2 regions of the Paenibacillus sp. P4_A7 genome follow, and region 1 is predicted to be linked to the other one. Evidence: riboswitches for the same ligand, from Rfam matches in the RefSeq annotation. Region 1 holds a riboswitch; the other holds the start of a gene.
The links. A riboswitch is a leader RNA that binds a small molecule or an ion and turns the genes downstream of it on or off. The one in region 1 is predicted to bind ZMP and ZTP.
Positions count from the first base shown of each region.

Region 2: it holds a riboswitch for ZMP and ZTP, as region 1 does, so the genes downstream of both, rpiB (ribose 5-phosphate isomerase B) here and AC1DWN_RS23185 (bifunctional 5,10-methylenetetrahydrofolate dehydrogenase/5,10-methenyltetrahydrofolate cyclohydrolase) in region 1, are expected to answer to the same signal.

Region 1 covers NZ_JBFUHJ010000268.1:111-6,885, reverse strand. Annotated here, with positions in the region: gene AC1DWN_RS23195 (hypothetical protein) at 1-85, opposite strand, end outside; gene AC1DWN_RS23190 (ABC transporter ATP-binding protein) at 107-694, opposite strand; ZMP/ZTP riboswitch at 1,512-1,590, shown strand; gene AC1DWN_RS23185 (bifunctional 5,10-methylenetetrahydrofolate dehydrogenase/5,10-methenyltetrahydrofolate cyclohydrolase) at 1,653-2,498, shown strand; gene AC1DWN_RS23180 (ABC transporter ATP-binding protein) at 2,659-4,428, opposite strand; gene AC1DWN_RS23175 (ABC transporter ATP-binding protein) at 4,441-6,183, opposite strand; partial or broken gene AC1DWN_RS23170 (GNAT family N-acetyltransferase) at 6,518-6,775, shown strand, end outside.
Region 2 covers NZ_JBFUHJ010000006.1:47,031-64,983, forward strand. Annotated here, with positions in the region: gene AC1DWN_RS01925 (alanine racemase) at 1-362, opposite strand, end outside; gene AC1DWN_RS01930 (helix-turn-helix domain-containing protein) at 548-1,465, opposite strand; gene AC1DWN_RS01935 (hypothetical protein) at 1,528-1,764, shown strand; gene AC1DWN_RS01940 (Gfo/Idh/MocA family protein) at 1,748-2,641, shown strand; gene AC1DWN_RS01945 (Gfo/Idh/MocA family protein) at 2,663-3,718, shown strand; gene AC1DWN_RS01950 (sugar phosphate isomerase/epimerase family protein) at 3,715-4,581, shown strand; gene gap (type I glyceraldehyde-3-phosphate dehydrogenase) at 4,835-5,881, shown strand; gene AC1DWN_RS01960 (hypothetical protein) at 5,860-6,024, shown strand; gene ppdK (pyruvate, phosphate dikinase) at 6,021-8,690, shown strand; gene AC1DWN_RS01970 (hypothetical protein) at 9,327-10,334, shown strand; gene AC1DWN_RS01975 (MBOAT family O-acyltransferase) at 10,337-11,770, shown strand; gene spoIIR (stage II sporulation protein R) at 12,360-13,142, shown strand; gene AC1DWN_RS01985 (L-threonylcarbamoyladenylate synthase) at 13,322-14,380, shown strand; gene AC1DWN_RS01990 (manganese efflux pump MntP) at 14,491-15,051, shown strand; gene AC1DWN_RS01995 (low molecular weight protein arginine phosphatase) at 15,098-15,688, shown strand; ZMP/ZTP riboswitch at 15,760-15,840, shown strand; gene rpiB (ribose 5-phosphate isomerase B) at 16,068-16,508, shown strand; gene AC1DWN_RS02005 (TIGR01440 family protein) at 16,563-17,168, shown strand; gene AC1DWN_RS02010 (serine hydroxymethyltransferase) at 17,244-17,953, shown strand, end outside.

The DNA of each region.
Region 1 (6,775 bases):
TGGAAACGGTAATTAAAGCTAATACACCAAGCACAATTAGAAAAGCAAGGATGGTATATAATCCGGAACTAAAATTAAAACGCATTTCCTCTCTCCTCCTTCGCGCTTAAGCTTCCTGCAAAAATTGATTCCCATGCAGTTGATAGTACAATCCTCTGCTCGCTAGAAGCCGATCATGATTGCCTTGTTCTACTATTTCACCTGTTTGAACGACAAGAATCGTATCCGCATTCCGAATCGTACTTAAACGATGGGCGATAACAAAACTAGTTCGGCCATTAAGCAGCTTTTTCATAGCTTCTTGGATTTGAATTTCGGCAAGCGTATCGACGCTGCTTGTCGCCTCATCCAATATTAGCAAAGTAGGATCTGAAAGGATAGCACGTGCAATCGTAATGAGCTGCCTTTGTCCATGACTGACATTTCCGCCCTCTGCAGTTAGCGTTGTGTTATAGCCCTTCGGCAGCTTGGATATAAAAGCATGCGCATTCACTTGAATGGCAGCCGCCTCGACCTCGTCATCAGAAGCCTCGAGCTTCCCATATCGGATATTGTCTCTAATTGTGCCTGCGAACAGATGAGCGTCCTGCAGCGCAATGCCCATCTGACGACGAAGACTATTTTTATCGATCTGGCTAATATCCTCATCATCAATAAGGATTTGGCCTTTATTGATTTCAAAGAAACGTCCAATTAGATTAATGATGGAACCAATACTTCTTCAATAATCTAGTAAGCTTGAACAAATAAACACCTCTCTACTCACGCCTGTTGATTAACCAATATAAGGTATCTGGAAGCAGAAATGGTTACTCGGTGAGTAAATAGAACGATTGGTTACAACTATCTATTTGTCGATAGGATATTGCTTTGCATGTGATTAATCATTGGCAGCTTGGAGGCCCTATTCAATTAGTGTCACAATGTGAAACTAATGAGTATCCTTATGGAAATAGCGATGGTGTAATTTCAGAATATGCAACTAATCTATCAAAAAGAGGGCATAGATCGTGCTCAACCAGCAATTACGTTCATCCGTTGACACTAAATCGTCGTTTACCCTATTGCAGCCTCATTTAGTTTCAGAATTTGAAACTATGCGACACAAGCATAAATGGCTGGGCCTTTTTCTGGCGGCATAAGCTCGTTCACGGCGAAATTAGGCAGAGCATAAGCGTGARACTTATACTCTCCTATATTTATACAAACCGTTTTTGAGCTCCTTAATACTTGTTATTGGTTTCCAGTATTAGGTTAATCAACAGGCTTGCTCTCTATTAACTAGTAATGGATGAAATCTAATTCCACAAGTGTAAACGGCTTGTGTGGTTTTTGGAGGCACAAGCTCATTTCGCGGTGAAATGTAAGCCGAGTATAAGGTGGGCCTTATACTTTTTTTACAATCAAAAAAAAAGGAGAGGGTAGCCCYTCAGGCGCCCCCTTGTTAGTGCAATTATAACATGTTAATTGTTTTTTAGCGCTAAAACTGATACCATATATTTACTAAATACAAGACTGTGCGTCACTGGCGGAACATGGGTAACCATGAGGGAGCGCGCAGATATTCAGCCGTACGCCTGGGCAAAGGTAAGGGGACATTCCCCTTGCCTTTTTATGTTTTCCAACAACATTCGAGGGAGCTGGGTTAGAAAATGACAGAAAAACTTATTTTAGACGGTGCGCGTGTTGCTGCTTCCATTAAAGAGGAGCTTATACCAAGAGTCGAGGCTTTAGTCGAAAAAGGTACGATCCCTTGCTTGGCTACTATTCTAGTAGGTAATGATCCGGCTTCTGAAACCTATGTCCGTATGAAGGGAAATGCTTGCAAACGGCTTGGCATTGAATCAAAACGAATTGTATTGGATAAACACATTTCAACGGATGACTTAGTTGCTGTTATTCACCAGCTTAACGATGATCCACTCGTCCACGGTATCCTCTTGCAGCACCCTGTCCCACATCAAATTGATGAACGGGCGGCATTTGATGCGATTCGTATCGAAAAGGATGTCGATGGCGTCACTACTTTAGGCTTCGCTCAAAATGCATTTGGATTCGCCAGCTATCCATCTTGTACCCCGGCTGCTATTGTGACTATTCTAGATTACTATCACATTCCTACAGAAGGTAAGCATGCTGTCGTCGTTGGCCGCAGTCCTATTCTCGGAAAACCAGTATCACTCATGCTATTGAATCGAAATGCAACCGTAACAACCTGCCATTCCAAAACAGAAAAGTTAGCTGAAATCGTTCGACTCGCTGATATCGTTGTTGCTGCAGTCGGCAAGCCGAAGTTCATTCAAGGCAGTTGGATCAAGCCTGGTGCTGTCGTGCTGGATGCTGGGTACAATGTAGGGAATGTGGGTGACGTTGATTACGAAGCATGCCTCAAGCAAGCTAGCGCCATCACACCTGTACCTGCCGGTGTCGGCCCCGTAACCATCGCCTTGCTGCTCAAGCACACGGTCGATGCAGCAGAAAAGTCGTTACTCGTTTAAGAGGGACAAAGAAAAGTCGTTCAGGTCAAAAACCCTGAACGACTTTTTTTGATTTAAGGAGATTATGGGGCAGACCAGCCGAATTCCGGCTAATCCTCCGAATTCAGAGGCACTTGTGCACCTACCCGCCGAATTCAGGGGACTTGTGCACCTTATGCCCTCATTTCGCAATTATCGGCTCAACCGCCGAAGAAGCCTTCTCCCCTTTTTGCAGCTGATACATTTTGAAGTACCGACCTTCAAGCGCCATCAGCGTGTCGTGATTCCCTCGTTCCACTATTTCACCGCGATGGAGGACAAGTATTTGGTCAGCACTGCGTATTGTAGACAAGCGATGCGCGATAATTAAAGTCGTACGGCCTTCGCTAACAACTTGCAGCGCCTTCTGAATTAAGCCTTCCGTCTCACTGTCGATGCTCGCTGTCGCCTCATCTAGAATCAGAATAGATGGGTCGAAAGCAAGCGCCCTAGCAAATGAAATGAGCTGCCTTTGACCAGAGGATAGAGTGCTTCCACGTTCTACGACCGGCTCCTCGTAGCCGCCAGGCAGCTGTTCGATGAATTCTGCTGCGCCTACGTCACGAAGTACACTCTTCACACGCTCAAGTGATATGTCCTTATTGTACAAGCTCACATTAAAGCTTATATTACCAGCAAACAAATAGGGATCTTGAAGAACGATACCCATATGTTTGCGAAGCGCTTGTTTGGAGTAGGTAGTAATGTCACGGTCATCAATTGTGATCTTGCCATCGTCGGGTTCATAAAAGCCTAGCAGCAGGTTCATAATTGAGCTTTTACCAGAACCGGTATGCCCGACTAACGCAACCGTCTCCCCTTTGCGAGCCTCGAACGAGATCCCTTTCAGCACATTTTCACCTTTTTTATACGCAAAATTGACGTTATCAAACTTCACGGCCCCATCCGGCCGCTTTACTTGATCGACCTTCTCAACCTCCGCACCGTCTATATCCAATATCGCAAATACCTTCTCAGCAGAAACAAATGCTCTCTGCGCATTCGTCAGCTGATCAAAAATGCCGATGATCGGTTGAAAGATACGGCCTAAGTACTCAATAAAAGCATAAAAAACACCTAATTCAATGACACCTTGCAACGATTGTCCACCAAAATACCAAATGACCATTGCCGTAACCAGACTGCCAATCGTTCCAACGATATTACGAGAGGACAAGGAAAAAACTCTAAATTGTTTGATCTGATTAATATATCTATCCTCATTAAGTACTTCAAACTCTTTCCGCGTCACTTTCTCTCTGCGGAACGCTTGAATGATTGGCATGACGACTATCGATTCATTAATCATCGCATTCATATCACTCAGTCGAGCGCGCATAATCGTAATATACTTCTTCGAATATTTCAGATGAATGACCATAATCACTGCGAAAAGCGGCGGCAGCAATAAGCAGAACAGAGCCAGACGCATATCCAAAATAAATAAGGCGATGAAAATACCAAGGAGCTGCACGAAGCTAACTACAAAGGTCGCCATAAAGCTCATAAATAAATCACGCACAGCTTCCGTATCATTGGCAATTCTCGATACAATTTGACCGATTGGCGTATTATCAAAATAACGCAACGGTATACGTTGAATATGCTTCATCAGATCCATACGCATGTTTTTAATAATTTGCAAAGCTGTTGATTGCAATAAATAGGATTGCGTAAAATTACAGATGCTCGCTACAACTAGCAGCCCCATATATAAACCAAGTAGCCATAATACCGCTGTGAGGTCTCCAGTATTTTTATATAAGTGCGAATCTATTATGGTTTTGATAATAAAAGGTCCAGCCAGTTCTGCTCCTACTGCCGTGCATAGAATAAGCAGCGCACCGATTATTCGGAATTTGTATACGAGAGCATAAGCGAATAATCTTCTTGCCGTTGATTGCTTGGGCATTCTTCTACCTCCTCACTCTTCTAGACTCGCTTCCATTTGCTGACGTTCCCACTGCTCTTTGTACCAGCCACCAAACAGCATAAGCTCGGTGTGTGTCCCCTCTTCTATAATCCGTCCATTATTTAATACAAGAATCCAATCTGCATGACTGACAGCTGAAAGCCGATGAGTCGTAATTAAGGTAGTTTTCCCTTCACGCTCCAAACGAATATGATGAAGAATACGGCTTTCCGTCCTTGCATCAACAGCTGAGAGTGAATCATCAAGCAGCAGTATTTCAGAATCAATGAGTAATGCTCTAGCAATCGCCAGACGCTGCTTCTGCCCGCCCGATAGCATAACGCCATTTTCGCCGACAACCGTTTCAAGTCCCTCTGGCATTGCTTCAATATCCGCGGTAAAAGAGGCCATTTCGATCGCTCTAGCTATTTCCAGAACAGTCGCATCCGGCTTGCCCAGCGCAATATTGTCTCGAATCGACTTGGAAAGCAGCAAATGCTCTTGCGGGACATAAGCCATCCAACGCTTCATTTGATCGATGGCAATATGCTCTGCGGCAACACCAGCTAGCAATAGCTTCCCATTTTCAAGAGGATATTGGCGCAGCAGCTGCTTGAGCAGCGTGCTCTTTCCGCTACCTGTTTTTCCAACAATCCCTAGCGTCTGACCTCGTTCTAAACTAAAAGATACGTCTGCAAGACTAGGCTGTGTCGCAGTCGGATAAGTGAAGGTCAACTGCCGCATTTCGATTCGGGTTGGGATATCCACCTGAGTGGGCTTCGCCTCGTCCTGTACATCTGGATTCTGAGCTAACGCCTTATCCAGACGGTCAGCCGAAGCACTCCCGCGCTGCAGCACATTAATAAATTCGCCAAAGGAGATCATAGGCCAGATCAACATTCCCAAATACATATTAAAAGAAATGAGCTGACCCAGCGATATATCCCCTTCAAAAACGAGATACGCGCCATATCCTAGTCCAATCGTATAGCTCACGCCGACGATTAACGAAATGATCGGCTGAAACATTGCATTTAAAATAGATACTCGCTTGTTCTTGTTCATGACATTAGAGGTTACCTTGTCAAACGCTAACAGATCATGATCCTCCTGCACGTAAGAACGTATTACGCGAATGCCAGAGATAGACTCTAGAGCATGCTCGTTCATTTGGCCAAAAGAGGCTTGAGCATCCAAAAAGCGATATCTTACTTTTTCGCCTAAACGGCTAATGACAACCGCAAGTAATGGGAGAGGTATGAGTGCAGCGAGCATTAATTTGTAGCTGACTAAGGAAACCATCATCACTATAACAACCGAAGCGCCAACGAGCGTATTAACAAGCGTCATAACACCGTAGCCTGCTGTTTGACCAATCGCAAGAACGTCATTGGTAGCTAGCGCCATCAATTGCCCCGTACTATTCCGTTGGAAAAATGCCGGCGTCATTTTCGTCAAATGGGTAAGCAGCTTCCCTCTCAATATCTTCTCTATAAGCGCCGAATTTCCAAATAGCGTAGTAATCCATATATAAGTGAATACATAAAGAAGTAAAGCAAGACCAATCAGCAATAGCACAGTCTGCGTTAAACCTGAGGAGGTCAGTTCTTTATTACCGATTTGGTCTACCGTAATACCAATTAATCTAGGAGGTATCGTCGAAAGGAGACTGACAATCGTCATTAAACTAATAGCTAACGCATAACTTTTCCATCTATCTTTGAAGAACCAACTCAATCGTTTGATAAAAGACATGACATTCCCCTCTTCCCATCACTTTGTACAATTACATATACAGTTACATGTGCAGTTACATGTACACGTACACGAATACGCAGACTCCCCAATATACACACATTCCCCATTTTACATTTTCTACCGATCCGCGTCTACGTAATGAAAAACTATAATTAATATTACTGTCTCACAGACTACACGAGTAAGGTCAGTGATTTGAATCTAAAATGAGTAGCCCAGTAAAGTTCGTCTATATCCATTCATTCCATATCAATTGTTTCGTGTCTCCCGTCATAATAAAGGAGACGAATAACATGAATAAACTATTGGTTATGGAGAAAGAGGTGCTTGCATGTCCATTTCATTGAGGCCTTTACGGCTGCCGGATGATTATGCTGATTTAGCAAAGCTGTTGAACACATACTGGTCGGAGCCATATACAGCAGAACGACTCGAGGAAGACGATGCCAAATTGTACGAAGTTGGCCATACTTACTTGGATGATAACGGACGGCTCGCAGGATACGACCGTCTCAGGCGGGTAGCCGTGACGGAGCAGGATGAGATCGTTGGATACCTTTGGTCTTGGCGGGCGCCTTGGACAGAACAT
Region 2 (17,953 bases), on a different contig from region 1:
AGTCCTTGTGCTACCTGTACGTTATCGGTGCTGACGATGACGTTGGCACGCTCCATAAGCCGGGCCAATCTCTTTAGCTTCGCCTCGCCTACAATCGGAAAAGCGATGAGGAAGTCGGTGATACCTGCTTCCGCTAACACCTCAGCCTCCCCAAGCTTGGCAACCGTGATCCCGCATGCGCCATAACGGATCTGCTCTTTGGCAATCCAAATGCTTTTATGCGTTTTGAAATGCGGTCGCAGCTTTACGCCGGCCTGGCGTGCCAATTCCGCGGTATGCCTTAGGTTTCTATCCAAAGTATCAAGGTCTACCAGTACTGTGGGGGTTTCTAGGGACGTCCACGGTTGTCGATTTTGTTGCACGTTTAGCAGCCTCCTCTCGCATAATCAGTTTTATCTAACAAAACCAATGTTTCAATAATTGAATGGTAACTGACGGACTAAAATTTGTAAATAAAAAATTTTATATTTGAGCCTTTATGTTAACCGTAATAAATCCGTAGCCTGATCGCATTACGATTATTTATCAATCAAGCCAGACTAACCTCCTACGCTTGTGCCTGCACCGTTTTGGAATACTCCGACGGCGACATGCCGGTTGCAAGCTTGAACTGGCGCGAGAAATAATGAAGGCTTTTATAGCCGAGCCGTTCGGCGATTTGCGTCATGTTGTACGTCTCCTCGCGGATGTGCAGCTTGGCCCGTTCGATCCTCAATCGCACGACGTATTCCATTACGCCGCAACCGGTATGGTTGCGGAATAAGGAGCGAAGATAGGACTTGCTAAGGGTGAATTCGGTGGATAACGTATCAAGAGATGGATGCTCTGGTAGGTGGGCGTCTAAGTATTTGACGATTCGATTGACGAGGTCGCACTGTCCTTTCTCCGCAGATACCGAAGAGAGCTTTGGCTTTGTCGTCTGATCTTGATTGCGGCGGATAAGTCGAATCAGCAGTGCCTCCAAGTAAATCTTAACGAGCTGCTCGGCGCCGAAATCCGGTTTATCCTTACGGGTGAGCGGATTAAACGGAACATCCGGCCTTGATTTGGTGGACGTCTTGTTGACCGGTAGAAGAAACAGCTTATCGGCTTCCTCCATAAGCAACGAGAGTTGTTGTCGTTCTTCGTTGCCGAGACGCAGCGTCTTATGCGTGAAAAATCGCATCGCTTCCGACTTGCAACCGAACGCAACGATAAACGTATTCGGCGGGGTTCTGCGGTTGCACTTCAGACTATGAAATTCGTTTGGTGAATAGAAGATCATGTCTCCTTGGATGAGATGGAAAGAAGCAAAATCGGTCGTAATCTCAACCTCGCCTTTGTCCACATATAGAAATTCCCAGAAGTTATGCTGTTCGCCGCTGTATACGAAGTCTTTATTAAATTCGTTGTAATGGATGGAGTAAATTTTATCGATCGAAATTTGCTCTTTCAGCTTGATAAACCGATAACGCGTTTTCCCCATACGCGACCTTCCTTTTAACGTTTTTGTATTTCGCACCTTCATAGTAAATTGGGCGATTTGATATGTCAATAAAAGTGCAAACGAATTACAAAAATGCAAATATAAAATCGTTTTGGCCAAAGCTTTTCATTCCGATGTGCCAGTATGATAACGGTGAGAACTGTTTTGAATCGATAGGAGGAGAGGGCTTTGGGGAAAATTCGTACAGCTGTCATAGGATTGAATATGGGGCTTGCCCACGCGCATGCATTCAAGAAGGCGGACCGTTCGGATTAGCGCTGGGTGGTCGATCTGGATGAGGGTAAAGCGGCGAAAACGGCGGAAGAGCTCGGTTGTAATTATACGACTGATTGGACGAAAATCCTGGATGATGTCGATGCCGTGAGTTTGTGCACTCCGCATCATCTACATGCGCCGCAAGCTCTTCAGGCGATCGCTGCCGGCAAACATGTCCTACTGGAAAAACCTCTCGCGAACTCTGAGGAAGATTGTCTCAGCATCATCGACGCCGCCGATCGTAATGGCGTGACGCTCATGATGGCCTATGTCGTTAGATACTTGCCTGCGATTCGGAAATTGAAGGAAGCGGTTGACAGCGGTAAGTACGGAAACCCGATCAGCGCGCAAGTTTGGGTGCAGGGCTTCTTGGAACCGATGCCGGGGTCATGGTTTGCCAGCAAAGAGAAGCTGGGCGGAGGCGTCTTGTTCAGCCACGGCTGCCATTACATCGACATCTTGTTGTACTTGCTAGGAGAGCCTGCAAGCGTTGCTCAATTCGGAACAAGGGTCGGAACGGAATGGATGGAGGGCGAAGGGACGTCTCATGGAATCATCCAATTCAAAAGCGGCGCGCTTGCCCATTTGGTCAGCAGTTGGGGAATGAAGTACACAAATCCGCCAGCCTTGTGCCAAATCCATTTGACGGAAGGCATGCTGCAATTGAGCAGAGATCTGTGGTCTGTTGAGGCCGTAACGGATAAGGGGACGACAACGTTGTTCGAGCGCTCGACGGAGCTAAAAATGAGTATCGATACGAATGTCGCGTTTGAAATCGATCACTTTCTGCAATGCATTGAATCTGGGAAACGGCCTGAAACGGACGGGAATGAAGCGCTAAGATCGCATCGGACGATCTGGGCGATGTCAAGTAGTATGGGAGTACAAGTGAGTTTATAAGACAAGAAGGAGAAGTGAGTGATGACTATAAAAGTAGGCATTATCGGCTGTGGGCTGATGGGATCCTTGCACGCACGGACATTGCATGCATTACCGGGAGTCGAAGTTGCAGCCGTTCACAACCGGACGCGTACTAAAGCCGAGGTGCTTGCAACCGAAGTTGGAGCTATCGTATACGATTCGTACGAGTCGTTGCTGGAACAGGATTTGGATGCGGTGTGGGTGGCGACCCCCGACCATCTGCATGTAGAAGCTTCTAAGGCGGTTCTGGAGTCGGGTAAGCATTTATTTCTAGAGAAGGCGATTGCCACCTCGATGGCCGATGCGGTCGAGATCGTTGAGGCGGGCATGAATCATCCGCATTTGAAAGCGATGGTCGGATATCCGCTTCGCTTCTCGCCCGTGTATAAAGCGATGAAGCAAGTCGTCTCGCGCGAGAGCTCCGGCAAACCGATTCAAGCTTGGTCGATGCGCACTCATTTTCTCGATCCGAATCAGCGGGTATACGATAAATACCGCGATCATTATTACGATACGCCGAGTTGGTATTTCGACGACGAAACTGCGAAAGGACCGATTTTCTCCCATGGATCTCACGATTACGATCTGTTTATGTGGATGTGCGGTGAGATCGAATCGGTTTTCGCTTACGGGGGAACGTACCTGCTTCCGCCGGGCAGCGTTGCGGATGCGTTTACCGTATCGCTTCGTTTCGCGAACGGAGGGATCGGACAGGTCAGCACGCCATGGGTGACCCGCGTCGAATATGATATCACGGGCGTGGCAACGGAGAAACTAACCGTGGTCAACAACAATGGGGAATTATTGGAGAAAGACGACGATGGGCCAGGACGGACTACGACCTTTGCAGACAATGACATGTGGGTTCGTCTGAACTCTCACTTTATCGAATGCATTCGCGACGATAAGCCGCCCCTTATCTCTCTGACGGACGGGTTGCGCGTCATTGCCGTATCTGAAGCGGCGTATCGCTCGCTCAAGGAGCGCAGGGAAGTGCAAGTTGATTACTCCGCCCTGGGAAGCGTGATACGGGCAGAAGGCAAGGCGCAGCCATGAAGCAGAAAGTTAAATTGGCGTGTATGACCTGGATATATAACGAGCATTCTTTCGAGCGGTCGTTGGAAAGCATCACTCGTGCCGGATACCGCTATGTATCGTTCGGCTTGCCTCATGAAGGTAAGCCGGCTTTCGACGACGGCGCGGCGGGAGAAGCCGCGAGAATCAACCGTTTGCTGGAGCGATACGGACTAGAACCGGTGACGCTTGTTAGCACGGACGTCTTGGCTCCTGGCCGTCCGATTGAACTAGCAAGGCAGCGAATGGCGTTCGCGCAAGCGATCGGCGCGCAGGAATTGCTGTCGCTCGGCACGACGAGTTACCGTAACTTTCCGAGTGAGCTGATAACGGATGAGGAGATGAAGCCGATAAACTCCGACTTTGCTGCAAAGTTTCGCGAAGTGGGCGAGGAAGCGGGCAAGCATGGACTCATCGTCACGATCAAACCGCATACGGGCAACACGGCGTCGGCGATCGTAATTGCCGATACGCTGCGAACGATCGGTTCACCGTATGTGAAGGCTTCTTACGATCCCGGCAACGTCCGTTTCTACGAAGGCATCGAGCCTTCTGACGATTTACCCCTCATCGCGGAGCAGACCGTATCGTTCATCGCGAAAGATCATAAGGGTGCACGCGCGGAGGCAAACTTTCCTATTATGGGAGAAGGAGACGCCAACTTCCCGGCCATGTTCGCAACGCTACGCGAAGCTGGCTTCGCCGGCCCCGTAATCGTGGAACGACTTGATGGCGCAGTCGGAATGTTCGGAGCCGGATTACTGTTCGACACGTTGGAAGAACGGGTGGCGGAGGCGCGGGTCATTCTTGAGCGGATGCTGCAAGAAGCCGGTTTCGAAACCTGAAAATAAGATTGATAGAGCTTTCCCGTAAGTAATTTCGGATGTTTTCGCACCCATTATCGCATATTTAATACGGAGACAGGAGTCACCCAAGGGTGGCTCTATTTTTTATTTATGATCAGGGATAGACACTTTATTACTCATAATTCAAATTATTCATTTTATATGACTCATAAATATTGAATAAAGTTACCTATTGATTTATTTATGACTCATAAATATAATTAGTACATAACATATAGAGGGGGATAAGCGATTGCGAGTTGGTCTCAGTGGAACAGGACGAATAGGCAGGTTATGTATTCGTAAAGCATTGTCGCTAAAGTCAAGAAATTTTGAATTGACTGTCATTAACACGACTTGCTCGATTCATACATTGGCACATTTACTTCAATACGATTCTGTTCATGGCAAATGGGATGCAGACATCGAGATCAATAAAGACCAATTAGTGATTAACGGCAATCGAATATCCATCGTATCGGAGAGAGATCCCAGTTTAATTCCTTGGAATGAGTATGGCGTTGAACTCGTCATCGACTCGACTGGAAAATTTACCGACCGTCTTGCGATGGAAAAACACTTGTCATCCGGAGCTCAAAGGGTGCTTTTAACATCACCAGGAAAAGATGTAGATTTGACAATCGTGATGGGGGTCAATGAGAAGCTGTACGATCCGTCAAGGCATCGATTGCTATCGGCTGCCTCGTGCACAACGAACTGTTTGGCACCGGTTCTAAATATTATGGATCATGCTTTCGGTGTGAAACGGGGATGGATGACTTCTGTACACGCCTATACCAACGATCAGAATCATATGGACAATCCACATAAAGATTTGCGTCGTGCGCGTTCCTGTACAAGTTCCATCATTCCAACTTCTACGGGAGTGAGTAAGGCTTTAATCGACGTACTTCCTGGGCTTGCTCCGCATATGAAAGGAATTTCTGTACGCGTTCCGACTCAAGATGTCTCTTTGTTGGATTTACAGCTTGTTTTAAAGAGCCCGGTACAGGTAGCGGATGTAAAGAAAGCCATTCAAACAGCGATTACTGGAGAGCTCGGCGCATACGTCGGTTATAACGAGCTGCCGTTGGTTTCTTCGGATTATATCGGTAATGATAAATCGGCTGTAGTTGATGGGCTAAGCATCATGATACAAGAGGATCAGGTGAAATTATTAGCTTGGTACGACAATGAATGGGCATATGCCAGTCGAGTCATCGATGTCACTCGTTTGATCGCGGAAGATGAAAGGCGGCATCTAAAAGGGGGAGAAAAATGCGTAATCAAGATGGCGTAACCAAAAATGAGTTAGGAATGGTCATTTGTAAGATATGCAATGAGGTTTTATATACCCTGCCGACGAACCGTCTAAAAAAGTTTTATGTCATTTGCAATAATGAGGAATGCTTAGGTAAGACTAAGGAGGACGATACAAAATGACAATGAAAATGGTATATTCTTTTGCCGAAGGAAACGCGAAAATGAAAGCTTTGCTGGGAGGTAAAGGTGCGAACTTAGCGGAAATGACTCGTACAGGTCTGCCCGTTCCTCCTGGTTTCACCATCACGACCGATGCATGTCACGCTTTCTTTCATTCTGGCAATCGAATAACAGATGATCTTCAAGTACAAATTAACTTCGGTTTGAAGCAGCTCGAAAGTGAGAAGGGTCAAAGGTTTGGCGACCCGTCTCATCCGCTCCTAATATCTGTTCGATCGGGATCGGTAACCTCTATGCCTGGTATGATGGACACGATTCTAAATCTGGGATTAAACGACGAGACGGTGGAAGGGTTAGCGGCATTAACCAATAATGATCGATTCGCTTATGATTGTTACCGACGGTTGATTCAGATGTTCGGCAGTGTCGTTATGGGCATTGAGGCCTTTCAGTTCGAGCGCCTCTTGAATCGAGTGAAAAAAAATCTCGGCATCCTGCAGGATCAAGAGGTTACTGCTGAGGGTTGGCTGCAGCTCATTTCCGAATACAAAAAGTGCGTAAAGCTGTATTCAGGAGTTGATTTCCCGCAAGATGTGCACGATCAGCTTACCTTGGCTGTGAAAGCAGTTTTCAAATCATGGCATAACCATCGGGCGCAAGTCTACCGTAAAATCAATCGTATTCCTGACGAACAAGGAACTGCTGTCAATGTGCAAAGTATGGTATTTGGCAATATGGGGGAAGATTGCGGTACTGGGGTCGTATTTACAAGGAACCCATCATCGGGTGACAATGCTGTGTTCGGTGAATATCTCATCAATGCTCAAGGCGAAGATGTAGTTGCAGGTGTGAGAACCCCGCAAACCATTGAGACATTAAAAGACAAACTGCCGGAAATGTATGACCAGCTTGATCGAGTGTGCAAGCAATTGGAACTGCATTACACGGATATGCAGGATATAGAGTTCACGGTTGAGAATGGGAAGTTGTACGTGCTTCAAACGAGAAATGGAAAACGTAATGCTCAAGCGGCATTAAAAATTGCCGTCGACCTCGTATCGGAAGGTGTGATTAGCCGTGAGGACGCCTTGCAAAGAATTGAAATTTCCCATCTCGACCAGCTGCTGCACAGGGGGATCGACGAAAGTGCAATTACTGACGTGATAGCAGTAGGACTGCCGGCTTCCCCAGGAGCCGCGATCGGTGTCGTCGCGTTTGATGCGGATACCGCAGATGAGTGGAATAAATCGGGTAAAAGGGTGATTTTGGTTCGTTCTGAAACGACGCCAGAAGATATTCATGGCGTACTTGCAGCCGAGGGCGTACTTACTAGCCGCGGAGGAATGACTAGCCACGCTGCAGTTGTGGCGCGAGGAATGGGTAAGCCTTGTGTGTGCGGTTGTGAAGGTGTGCATATTGATATGCAAGCAAAGCGGATGATTGCAGGTGAACGAATCATTGAAGAGGGTGACTGGATTACATTGGATGGGGTGAGCGGAAGGGTTATCCAAGGCGCCATCCCTCTAAAAGAGGCAACCGTGACGAATGAGCTTCTCGAGATCCTGCAATGGGCCGATGAAATCCGCAAATTACGTGTTTACGCTAATGCTGATAATCCAGAAGACGCGGAAATAGCGCGTGGCTTTGGAGCAGAGGGAATCGGATTGTGCCGGACGGAGCATATGTTCTTCGCTCCATCTCGTTTGACGGTGATGCAGAGAATGATTATGGCCGATTCGCTAGAGGAACGCAAGACGGCGCTGGATCAGCTTTTGCCTATGCAGCAATTCGATTTCGAGGGGATTTTTAAAGCTATGGACGGACTTCCTGTCACCGTTCGGCTTCTTGATCCGCCTTTACACGAATTTTTGCCGAATGTGAACGAGCTGCAGCACAAGCTTCAAAGTGCGGATTCAGACAAGGAAAGAGTACAGCTGCAGCAAATGATCCGCAAAGTTAATGCCCTGCATGAATCCAATCCGATGCTTGGTCATAGGGGCTGTAGATTGGGTATCGTTTACCCGGAAATCTACGATATGCAAATCGAGGCTATTTTCAGGGCAGCATCCGTATGTATGGATAGGGGAATTTTTGTACATCCGGAAATTATGATCCCTCTTGTCGGCGATGCGAGCGAGCTGAAAATATTGAGAGAGCTCGTAGATGAAGTGGCCGAACAAGTGCTCAGCGCGGACAAAAAAAGAGAATGCAGGTATAAGGTTGGGACTATGATCGAAGTGCCGCGTGCCGCCCTTACGGCTAAGCAAATCGCAGCTCATGCAGACTTTTTCTCTTTTGGTACCAATGATTTGACGCAAATGACTTTTGGCTACAGCAGGGATGACGCGGAGGGTAAATTTTTAGCACATTACCTGGACAAAAAACTTTTGCCCCATAATCCATTTCAAGTGCTTGACACTGAAGGGGTAGGCCAATTAATCGATCTTGCTGTGACAGCAGGACGCTCTTTGAAGCCATCACTGAAAACAGGAATTTGCGGGGAGCATGGAGGGGATAAGGATTCCATCGCTTTCTGCCACCAAACTGGACTGGATTATGTCAGCTGTTCCCCATATCGAATTCCGATGGCTAGAATTGCCGCCGCTCAAGCCGCGATTGAACATAATGGACAGGTAGAGAAGCAGGTGGAAGTAAAAGCAGTGTGATCCATTAATCGGATCGGTTACATTTTCGTTTGCTCCATATGGCTGAAAGCTGACACCGATATTCTATTGGTGTCAGCTTTTTCAGTTTAATCTGAATCCGTTCAAGCGTCTTACCGCTCCTTCTCCTAAAACCACCAACTTTGCATCTCCCCCCTTCCTATGTTCGCAACTTTTTCTGACTCAAATCAGTCTATGGTTAATATGGGTAAAAAAGGAGATTGGAGATGAATAAAACATATTTACTTAGATAACTTATAATAATCGTCTTTTTTAATTGGTCCAATTACGTTAGTAGGTATTTAATCCTGGCAAGTATGCTTATCTCTATGTTTGCAGTTGTTAATGTTGATTATGGGGATAAGTTTTCAAAAAATATAAGAAAATATTTAAACTTGGTTAAATGTATTAATCTATCAATAAACTCTGGATCAAATAGAAGAAATAGTTTATATTAGGACTGACTTATTAACGAAAAAGGGAGATTGCAGTTGTTATATGAATGATATACCGATAATAACCACGCGAAGTTCAAGGCCAAGAAAATACACCTACTCTATAATTAAAAAGAAGAGAAAAAGCTTACTCGGTCTAATTTTTGCATTGATTTTCTTCATCTTGTTCCAAGCGGCAATCAGCATGTACGTAAACCTGAACACCGTTTATAACTATCGAATCAACTATAATATGTTCTTAAAGGATCAACAATCGATTGAAGTTGTTATTGACGAAATAGCGAAAACGATTAAGAAGAAAAATCTATCGAATTATGTCATTTTAATAGGAAATTCAGTTGCTTGGGGCACGAACGAAAGCTCCGATCATTCAATGGGCCGTTACATGAGTGACCTCGCTATTAGTGAGGAAAAGGATAGCGTTCAAGCTATATTCAACTTATCTGCACCTTCCATGCAAGCAGGTGACGCATATACCTTACTGCTAATGCTTGATAAGAAAGGTATTAAGACAGATAACGTTATGATCGGACTGACCTACACGGCTTTCAATAATCGAGAAGCAGGACCGAGGGCGGTATTTTGGCTAGGAGATTACTTACGTAAGGAAGACCCAGAAGCTTTTTCTGAAGTATTGCCTCAATTGATTAAGAATGGCTACAAGTACAAGACGGGCTGGAAGAATGCCGAAGAAGAGCTTTTGGAAACAGTGTTTCATGAACTCCCAATTATAAAATACAAGGATGTCATTCCTGCCTACACGAAGCAAAAAGCAAAAGGAACGGATTTGCTAGGCAATCCAAAGCCTTGGTACGAGAAGACACAAACGGCGAAAAAACTGACTAGTCGTGACTATTTGAATTTCTTCAATCCTACTCCGTTTGATATGACGGAAGCTAACTGGGGCGTCTACTTCATGAACAGAATCATTGAGCATCAGGAAGGAAAGCGGACACTAGTGTTTGTAGCTGGCGGCAATGGAGAGTTATCGAAGAAAGAAATTAGTAATCCGGGCTATCAAAATAATTTGAAAAAGGTAGACAGCTATCTCGCAAGTAAACCCATTCAATATATTATGCTTGAGGGTCTTATTGACCAAAAGATGTTTACTGATCATGTTCATCTGACTAAGGATGGCTATCAACAGCTTGCCCGTTTGGTTTGGGATTGCTGGACGGGTAAGGAGGCGTAACTATGTTATTTAATTCACCGACATTTTTGCTTTATTTGGTCGTTGTTTTTGCATGCTATTATTTCTTCCCTAAGGCAAGGATGCTCGTGCTGGGAATAGCGAATGCTGTTTTTTACGCTTACGCAGGCGTCGGGTACTTCCTGTTGTTCGCTGCTGTTGTAGCCGTAGTCTACCTGATATCCAGATTTCTGAATGGGGCTAAAGGAAAGTGGGCTTTGGCGGGCGGTCTAACCGTTGTGCTTGGCAATTTGTTATTTTTCAAATATTCTATGTTCCTGCTCGAAAATATTGAGCGTGCTTTGGATATTCAATTATCGCTGCCGGGTACGAGTTTTGACGATCGAATGATTGCACTGCCGATCGGTATTTCTTTTTACTCCTTTCAGCTGATTGCTTATTTAGTTGATGTTTATCGGCGTAAGCTCGAGCCGAGTCGCTCTTTATTTGAATTCTGGGTATTTATTTCGCTTTTTGCGCATTCTGCTGCGGGACCTATTTTGCGAGGCAACGACTTTCTGCCTCAACTCCGTGGAATTCGTAATATTGCATTCCGCAATCCACAAATTAAACTGGGACTAGCATTTATTTTGCTTGGACTAGTTAAGAAGCTTGTTATTGTGGAACAGATAGCGCCATACGTTAATGAATATTTTAATCAGGCACAGACCTTGAACGGGGCAGAGGCGTGGATGGCCTCATATTTGTTCGCTTTCCAGATTTATTTCGACTTTTCCGCGTATAGTGAGATGGCGGTAGGGATCGGATATTTGCTGGGCTTAAGGCTGGATCTGAACTTTAAAACGCCATATCTCAGCTCTAACTCATCTGAGTTTTGGAAAAGATGGCATATCACGCTGTCCCAATGGATCAGAGATTACATTTTCATTCCGCTTGGCGGCTCTCGCGTAGCGAATTGGCGAATATATGTAAACATCATTGCAGCTATGGCGATTTCTGGCCTATGGCATGGTGCGGCATGGACATTTATTATTTGGGGTGTGTATCATGGACTGCTTTCGGCGGGACATCGCTTTTACGCGAAGCTTATAACACGATTTGGATTAAAGAAGGCTACAAAATCCTGGCTCTATAAGGGTATAGCTATCGGGATCTTCTTTCATCTTACGGTCATTGGCTGGGTGTTCTTCCGGGCAAATAGCTGGGGCGATTCGGTATTTCTTATTAAGCAGATGGTTACCCTGAATGGTCTACAGCTATCTTCGAAGGAGCTCATATTGCTGGCGGTCGCGGTGGGGCTATACTTGCTGCATATCATAGAATTTTACGCAGTATCGAACTTCCGCAAGCTATCGCTAGGCTGGCAGCTCAACGTTCCGGCAATCATACGCGGGTTCATATATGCAATAATTGCTACAGCGCTCTTCATGCAGCTGATGAAAGGCGAATCAAGCAGCTTTATTTACTTCCAATTCTAAAATAATCTCATGTAAACGCGGGCCCGAAGGAGGAAACTCCCTCGGGCCTTTTTTTTGATTGAGGCTCTCGTTATTTTTATTTTGCTGGATATTGCTTGATGCTTGATGCTTGATGCTTGAAGTACCATTTGCTGTTTTACAACGAAGCGGACATGGACTATTAAATGGATAAGTGAATAATTCTCTTCATAGTACGAGTAGTTAGCTTAGCTGGCTTGTAGTAGGTTTTGCATGTATTTTATCCAATCAAAATAAGCAATTAGTGCTGATAGATGAGTTTGATTGGATTTTGTACAGGCAAATCGACTAAAAAGGAGGTTACGAATGAAAAAGGGGAATTTGATTGGGTAATTTACAGTCTAATCCTACTTAAAAGCAATTAAGTGGGTTTTGACTGTACGAAATCCAATCAAATGGAGTGTTGATACAGTAGCAGTAGCTGCAGCAACACTAGCTATCCAATTTTTTCGAAGAATATTTAATAGATTACTAGGTTTATCTACTAGTTATAGCGGACATACTAACGGATAGATACGTTCCGGAACGCAAGCAGACGCACCGACGGGGGCGACGAGAGGGGCTTGTGTGTATGTCTAGCTATTATTCTAATCATTCTTTTTCCAATCATTCTTATTCTAATGTTGATCAGCCCGTTTTAGCTTATTCGGTTAGTCCCTATAAATTTCCTTACCGCAAATCCTATGGTTTTATTATCTTTGCTATTATTCTATTAATTATGAGCTGGGAAGCACAACAAATGGATACAGCGGTCGCAAGCGGCCAAATCCCGCAAGAAGCAATACGTCTACGTATATTAGCCAATTCCGATAGTCCCACAGATCAGCTTGTTAAGCGTATAGTAAGGGACGAGATCGTTAAAGCGATGAATGGCTTGGTGAGCGGACCTCAAACCATTGAGGAAGCTCGTCAGACGATAATCGCAAATATGCCAGAGATTGAACGGATTACATCACAGGTGCTGCAAAGCCGCGGCTTTGATTATGAATTTTCAGCAGAGCTTGGCATTGTCCCATTTCCAACCAAAATGTACGGCAATGAAGTATACCCAGCAGGTGATTATGAAGCGCTTCGAATAACGTTAGGTGAGGGCGCCGGTCAAAATTGGTGGTGTGTCTTATTTCCTCCTTTATGTTTTATTGATGCGGCATCAGGCGAGGCATCTGCATCTGCTGACGTTACAGCAACGGAGAAACAAACGCAGATAGACAAGGACGCAGAGAAGGTATCTACTGTAAAAACAGCAACAGCTGCAGACGAAGCTTCTTCAGAAGGGGAAGCGCCGAAAGCGAAGTTTTTTATTCTGGAACTCATTGAATCGTTTATCAATTGGATTAAATCGATATTTTCGTAAGCGTAAAAGGCAGTCGCCGCCCCCTGGCACCAAAGCATCTATAATCGTATGAAATGAAACGACATTCCCGTCATTATTTAAGATGACGTGGCTGTCGTTTCTGCTCGTTTTTGGACACCTATGCTATAATATTGGGTGAATGGACAATTTAACTAAGAAGCAAGGATTGAATAATAAAGATGACAATAACAAAAGTATGGCGTGTCGATCATACCGATGAAAAACTTACTTCCCAGCTGGAGGAAGCGGCTATGCTGTTGCGTGAGGGTGGGCTAGTCGCTTTTCCAACAGAGACCGTATACGGTCTTGGCGCAGATGCTAGAAATACAGATGCTGTGAAAGGGATATTCACCGCAAAAGGTCGTCCATCTGATAATCCGTTAATTGTGCATATTGCGCATCTAGGCCAATTAGATGAGCTAGTGCTGCCTTATCCGCAGCTGGCAAAGACGCTAATGGACACGTTTTGGCCTGGACCGCTCACTATCGTTTTGCCTGCGCGTCCAAATGTTCTTTCACATTTAGTTACAGCTGGACTCGCAACGGTTGGTGTGAGGATGCCGGATCATAGGGCGGCTTTAGAGTTAATAGAGTTGGCGGGTTGTCCAATCGCCGCACCAAGTGCGAATCGATCAGGAAGACCAAGCCCAACGCTTGCCGAGCATGTGCTGGAGGACTTGAATGGGCAAATTGACGGTGTAGTAGACAACGGTGCGACAGGCGTTGGCTTGGAGTCGACGGTTATTGAGCTGGAAGGTGATCATAGTATTCGGATTTTGCGGCCTGGCGGAATAACGCTGGAGGAGCTGCGTCTGGCAGTTCCAGCAGCAATAATCGAGAGCGCTGACTCCATTGAGATCGGAGCGGCACCTCGCTCTCCTGGTATGAAGTATACGCATTATGCGCCTCAAGGTGAGCTTCAGCTAGTGAAGGGTGAATCGGCTGCTGTCATTGCCTATATTCGAGAACAGGTAGAAGCTGCGCAATTACGCGGCGAATTGACTGGCGTACTTGCTTTCGAAGAGCGAATTGCCACTTACTCTGCGGATAGTGTTGTCTCATGCGGCAGTGAAGCGCAGCTAGAGGCAGCCGCACATCGCTTGTACGCTGCATTGCGAGAATTTGACGCAGCTGGCACGCAGCGTATTTGGGCGGAGTGCTGCAGCAAGCAGGGGATCGGTGTTGCCTTGATGAACCGGATGGAGAAGGCGGCCGGTAACCGAATTATAGAGGTGTAAGAGAACGTCCAGCAGCTAATGAACAGAGCTTGTATTAGCTTGAAGTATGTTTGTCCTCATGTCCGCATATGTTTGGTATAGAATACCTGCGGACATGGAGGAGATAGGCTTTGATTGATGCTCATTTACAAGTCGGACAGTTATTGACGCTGCTCATCATTGCGATTGCGCTTGGATTGGATGCTTTTTCATTGGGACTAGGAATTGGCCTAAAGGGCATTCGTCGGCTGGATATTTTAAAGCTTGGCGTCGTCATTGCATTATTCCATGTTATTATGCCTTTAGCTGGCATGATAGCCGGACAGTATGTTAGCGGCTTACTTGGTGATGTGGCAACTACGGCAGCAGGTGTTTTACTTGTATTGCTCGGAGGTCATATGATTTATAGCTCACTGCGAGGGGATATGGTTCAAACCTTTGATCACCGTTCATCTTGGGGCGTTATAGTGCTTGCTCTCAGCGTTAGCGTCGACTCCTTCTCTGTCGGAATTACGCTTGGCATGTTCGCGGCCAGTGTGTGGTTAACGGTATTGCTCTTTGGTTTTTTTGGAGGCTTAATGTCGGTAATAGGCTTGATGCTGGGACGTAGAGTGAGTGGTAATTTTGGTGAATATGGTGAGGCGTGCGGTGGGGCGATCTTGTTTATTTTTGGTGTATTATTTATTTTCTGAAAATAATTATAGACTGCGCTGAAATGCGGTAAAAGGAGCTGACAGTGTGAAACGTATATTGTTTGTCTGTACAGGTAATACATGTCGTTCGCCGATGGCGGAGGCGATGCTGCGCCGAATGGCTGCTGAGAAAGGGATTACGATTGGCATTCGCTCGGCAGGCGTATCTACTATAGATGGTCTGCCTGTCTCTGCCGGGGCGCTTGAAGCATTGCGGCTGCGTGATATTGATCACAAAGCATCCTCAAGAGCACTGACAAGCGAAGCGGTAACATGGGCGGACATCGTACTGACGATGACATCGGGCCACAAGCGTGGACTGCTGCAACGGTTTCCTGAGGCAGTGGACAAGGCGTATACCCTTATGGAGTTCACCCATCAGGATAAGCAGGTGCTAGCGGATATTGCGGAACTAGAACAGCTCTACACGGAGTTGCACATGAAGCAAGCACTTGGACAGCAGTTGACAGCTGCGGAGAGAAATCGGCTGCTAGAGCTGGAACGGCGCATACCTAGCTTTGATATAGCTGATCCTTTTGGCGGTTCACAGAATATATACAATAACAGTGCGGCTGAAATTGAAGGTGCGCTGGTACGGTTGCTGGACAAGCTACAGGCTCGGCAAGCAGGGCAATAGTCGGTTGCGTTTGCTAAGTGAATACCGATTGATTTTTTCTTGTGATTCAGCTATTATAAAAAGACAAATACGGTTTCTGATGTAACTGGCGACGGAAGTGGGTAACCACGATGGAGCATCAGAATATACGGCCGGTCGCCTGGGCAAAGAGCAGCATGCTAATAAGCATGTCTTGCTCTTTTTTCAATTATAAGAATTTATAAGTTTAAAACTTATAATATGCTTATAATTCAACGCGAAACTTTGCTTTGCCGCCAAGGACGGCGAGAGCCGTTTACGCTTGGTCTTTTTCTGTGAAAATAGGTATAATAACGTTGTGAGGTGCTCATCTTCAGAGATGAACATCAGTGTTTACGCCTAATTGAGGAGGTCTTTTACATTGAAAATTGCTATTGGAGCTGACCACGCAGGATATCGGTTGAAGGATGAGCTTGTTCCTTTTATTCAATCCCTTGGCCATGAAATAATGGACGTTGGATGCAGTTGTGATCAATCGGTCGATTACCCTGACTATGCGCTTCCTGTATGCGACCTAGTAAAGACAGGACAAGCAGAACGAGGAATTCTCATTTGTGGTACAGGAATTGGTATGTCCATCGCAGCGAACAAGGTAAAGGGCATTCGTTGCGCTCTTGTTCATGATATGTTCTCCGCGAAGGCGACACGAGAGCATAACGATACGAACGTATTGGCAATGGGAGAGCGAGTTATTGGTCCTGGTGTAGCACAAGAAATTATTCGTATCTGGCTAGAAACTCCGTTTTCGAACGGGGAGCGCCATATTGGACGAGTGAATAAAGTAATGAAAATCGAAGAATAGTCTGTACTTCCCAAGGTGGATATGATTGTAACTATGCGGAGGAGTTGAATCGGTTTGAGCAACAACAACGATTTGCATTTGGACAACATCGCCTCCGAGGTAGAGACGATCGTTCGTGAGCTAGTTAAAGCTGGCGGACTTACAATGGGTCAATTACTTGTAATTGGTGTAAGTACTAGTGAAGTGCTAGGGCATCGAATTGGTACGGCGGGTGCTGTGGAGACGGCGGCACAAATATATGCCGGTGTTGAAGCAGTCCGAAGTGAGGTTGGATTTATTCCGGTATTTCAATGCTGTGAGCATTTAAATCGTGCTCTCGTTATGGAACGAGCTGCCGCTGAACGCTATGGGCTTGAAATTGTAGGTGCGGTTCCTGTTCCGAAGGCGGGCGGGTCGATGGCTGCTTTTGCCTACCGGCAAATAGAGCATCCTTGCTTAACGGAGACCGTTCAAGCGCATGCTGGTATCGACATAGGTGATACATTTATAGGCATGCACCTAAAGCGGGTCGCGGTACCAGTGCGGCCGTCTATTCGTCAAATTGGCAAAGCTCACGTAACGATGGCTGTTACGAGACCGAAACTGATTGGCGGTACGCGTGCAGTGTACGAGTTGGATTCCAACCTTACACAGGGGCAATCTGCCGGTACATGCGAATAAAAAATGGAGTTTAAAGCTAGTTGAAGTAATGAACAATCATATAGAATCACACCCACTACGAGGAGGAATTTTATTATGGAAAACTTACGTAAACAAGATCCTGAAGTACTAAAGGCGATGGGTCTAGAACTTACACGCCAACGCGACAACATTGAGCTTATCGCTTCAGAGAATATCGTTAGCGAAGCAGTATTGGAAGCAATGGGCAGTGTTTTGACAAATAAATATGCAGAAGGCTACCCAGGCAAACGTTTCTACGGCGGTTGTGAGCATGTTGATATCGTTGAGGATATCGCACGTAACCGTGCAAAGGAACTATTCGGAGCTGAGCATGCGAATGTTCAACCGCACTCAGGCGCACAAGCAAATATGGCTGTTTACCTTGCAGCTTTGCAGCCTGGCGACACGGTTCTTGGTATGAACCTGGCTCACGGCGGTCACTTGACGCACGGTAGCCCAGTTAATGCTTCCGGCTTGCTGTACAACTTCGTTGCGTATGGCGTGCAAGAGGATTCTTTTACAATTGATTATGAAGAAGTTCGTAAGCTTGCGTTCAAGCACCGTCCTCGTTTGATCGTGGCAGGCGCTAGTGCTTACCCGCGTACGATTGATTTCGAAAAGCTTGGCAAAATTGCTACTGATGTAGGCGCATTGTTCATGGTTGATATGGCTCATATCGCTGGTCTTGTAGCTGCAGGCTTGCACCCGAACCCAGTACCGCACGCACATTTCGTAACGACTACAACTCACAAAACGCTTCGCGGTCCTCGCGGCGGTATGATTCT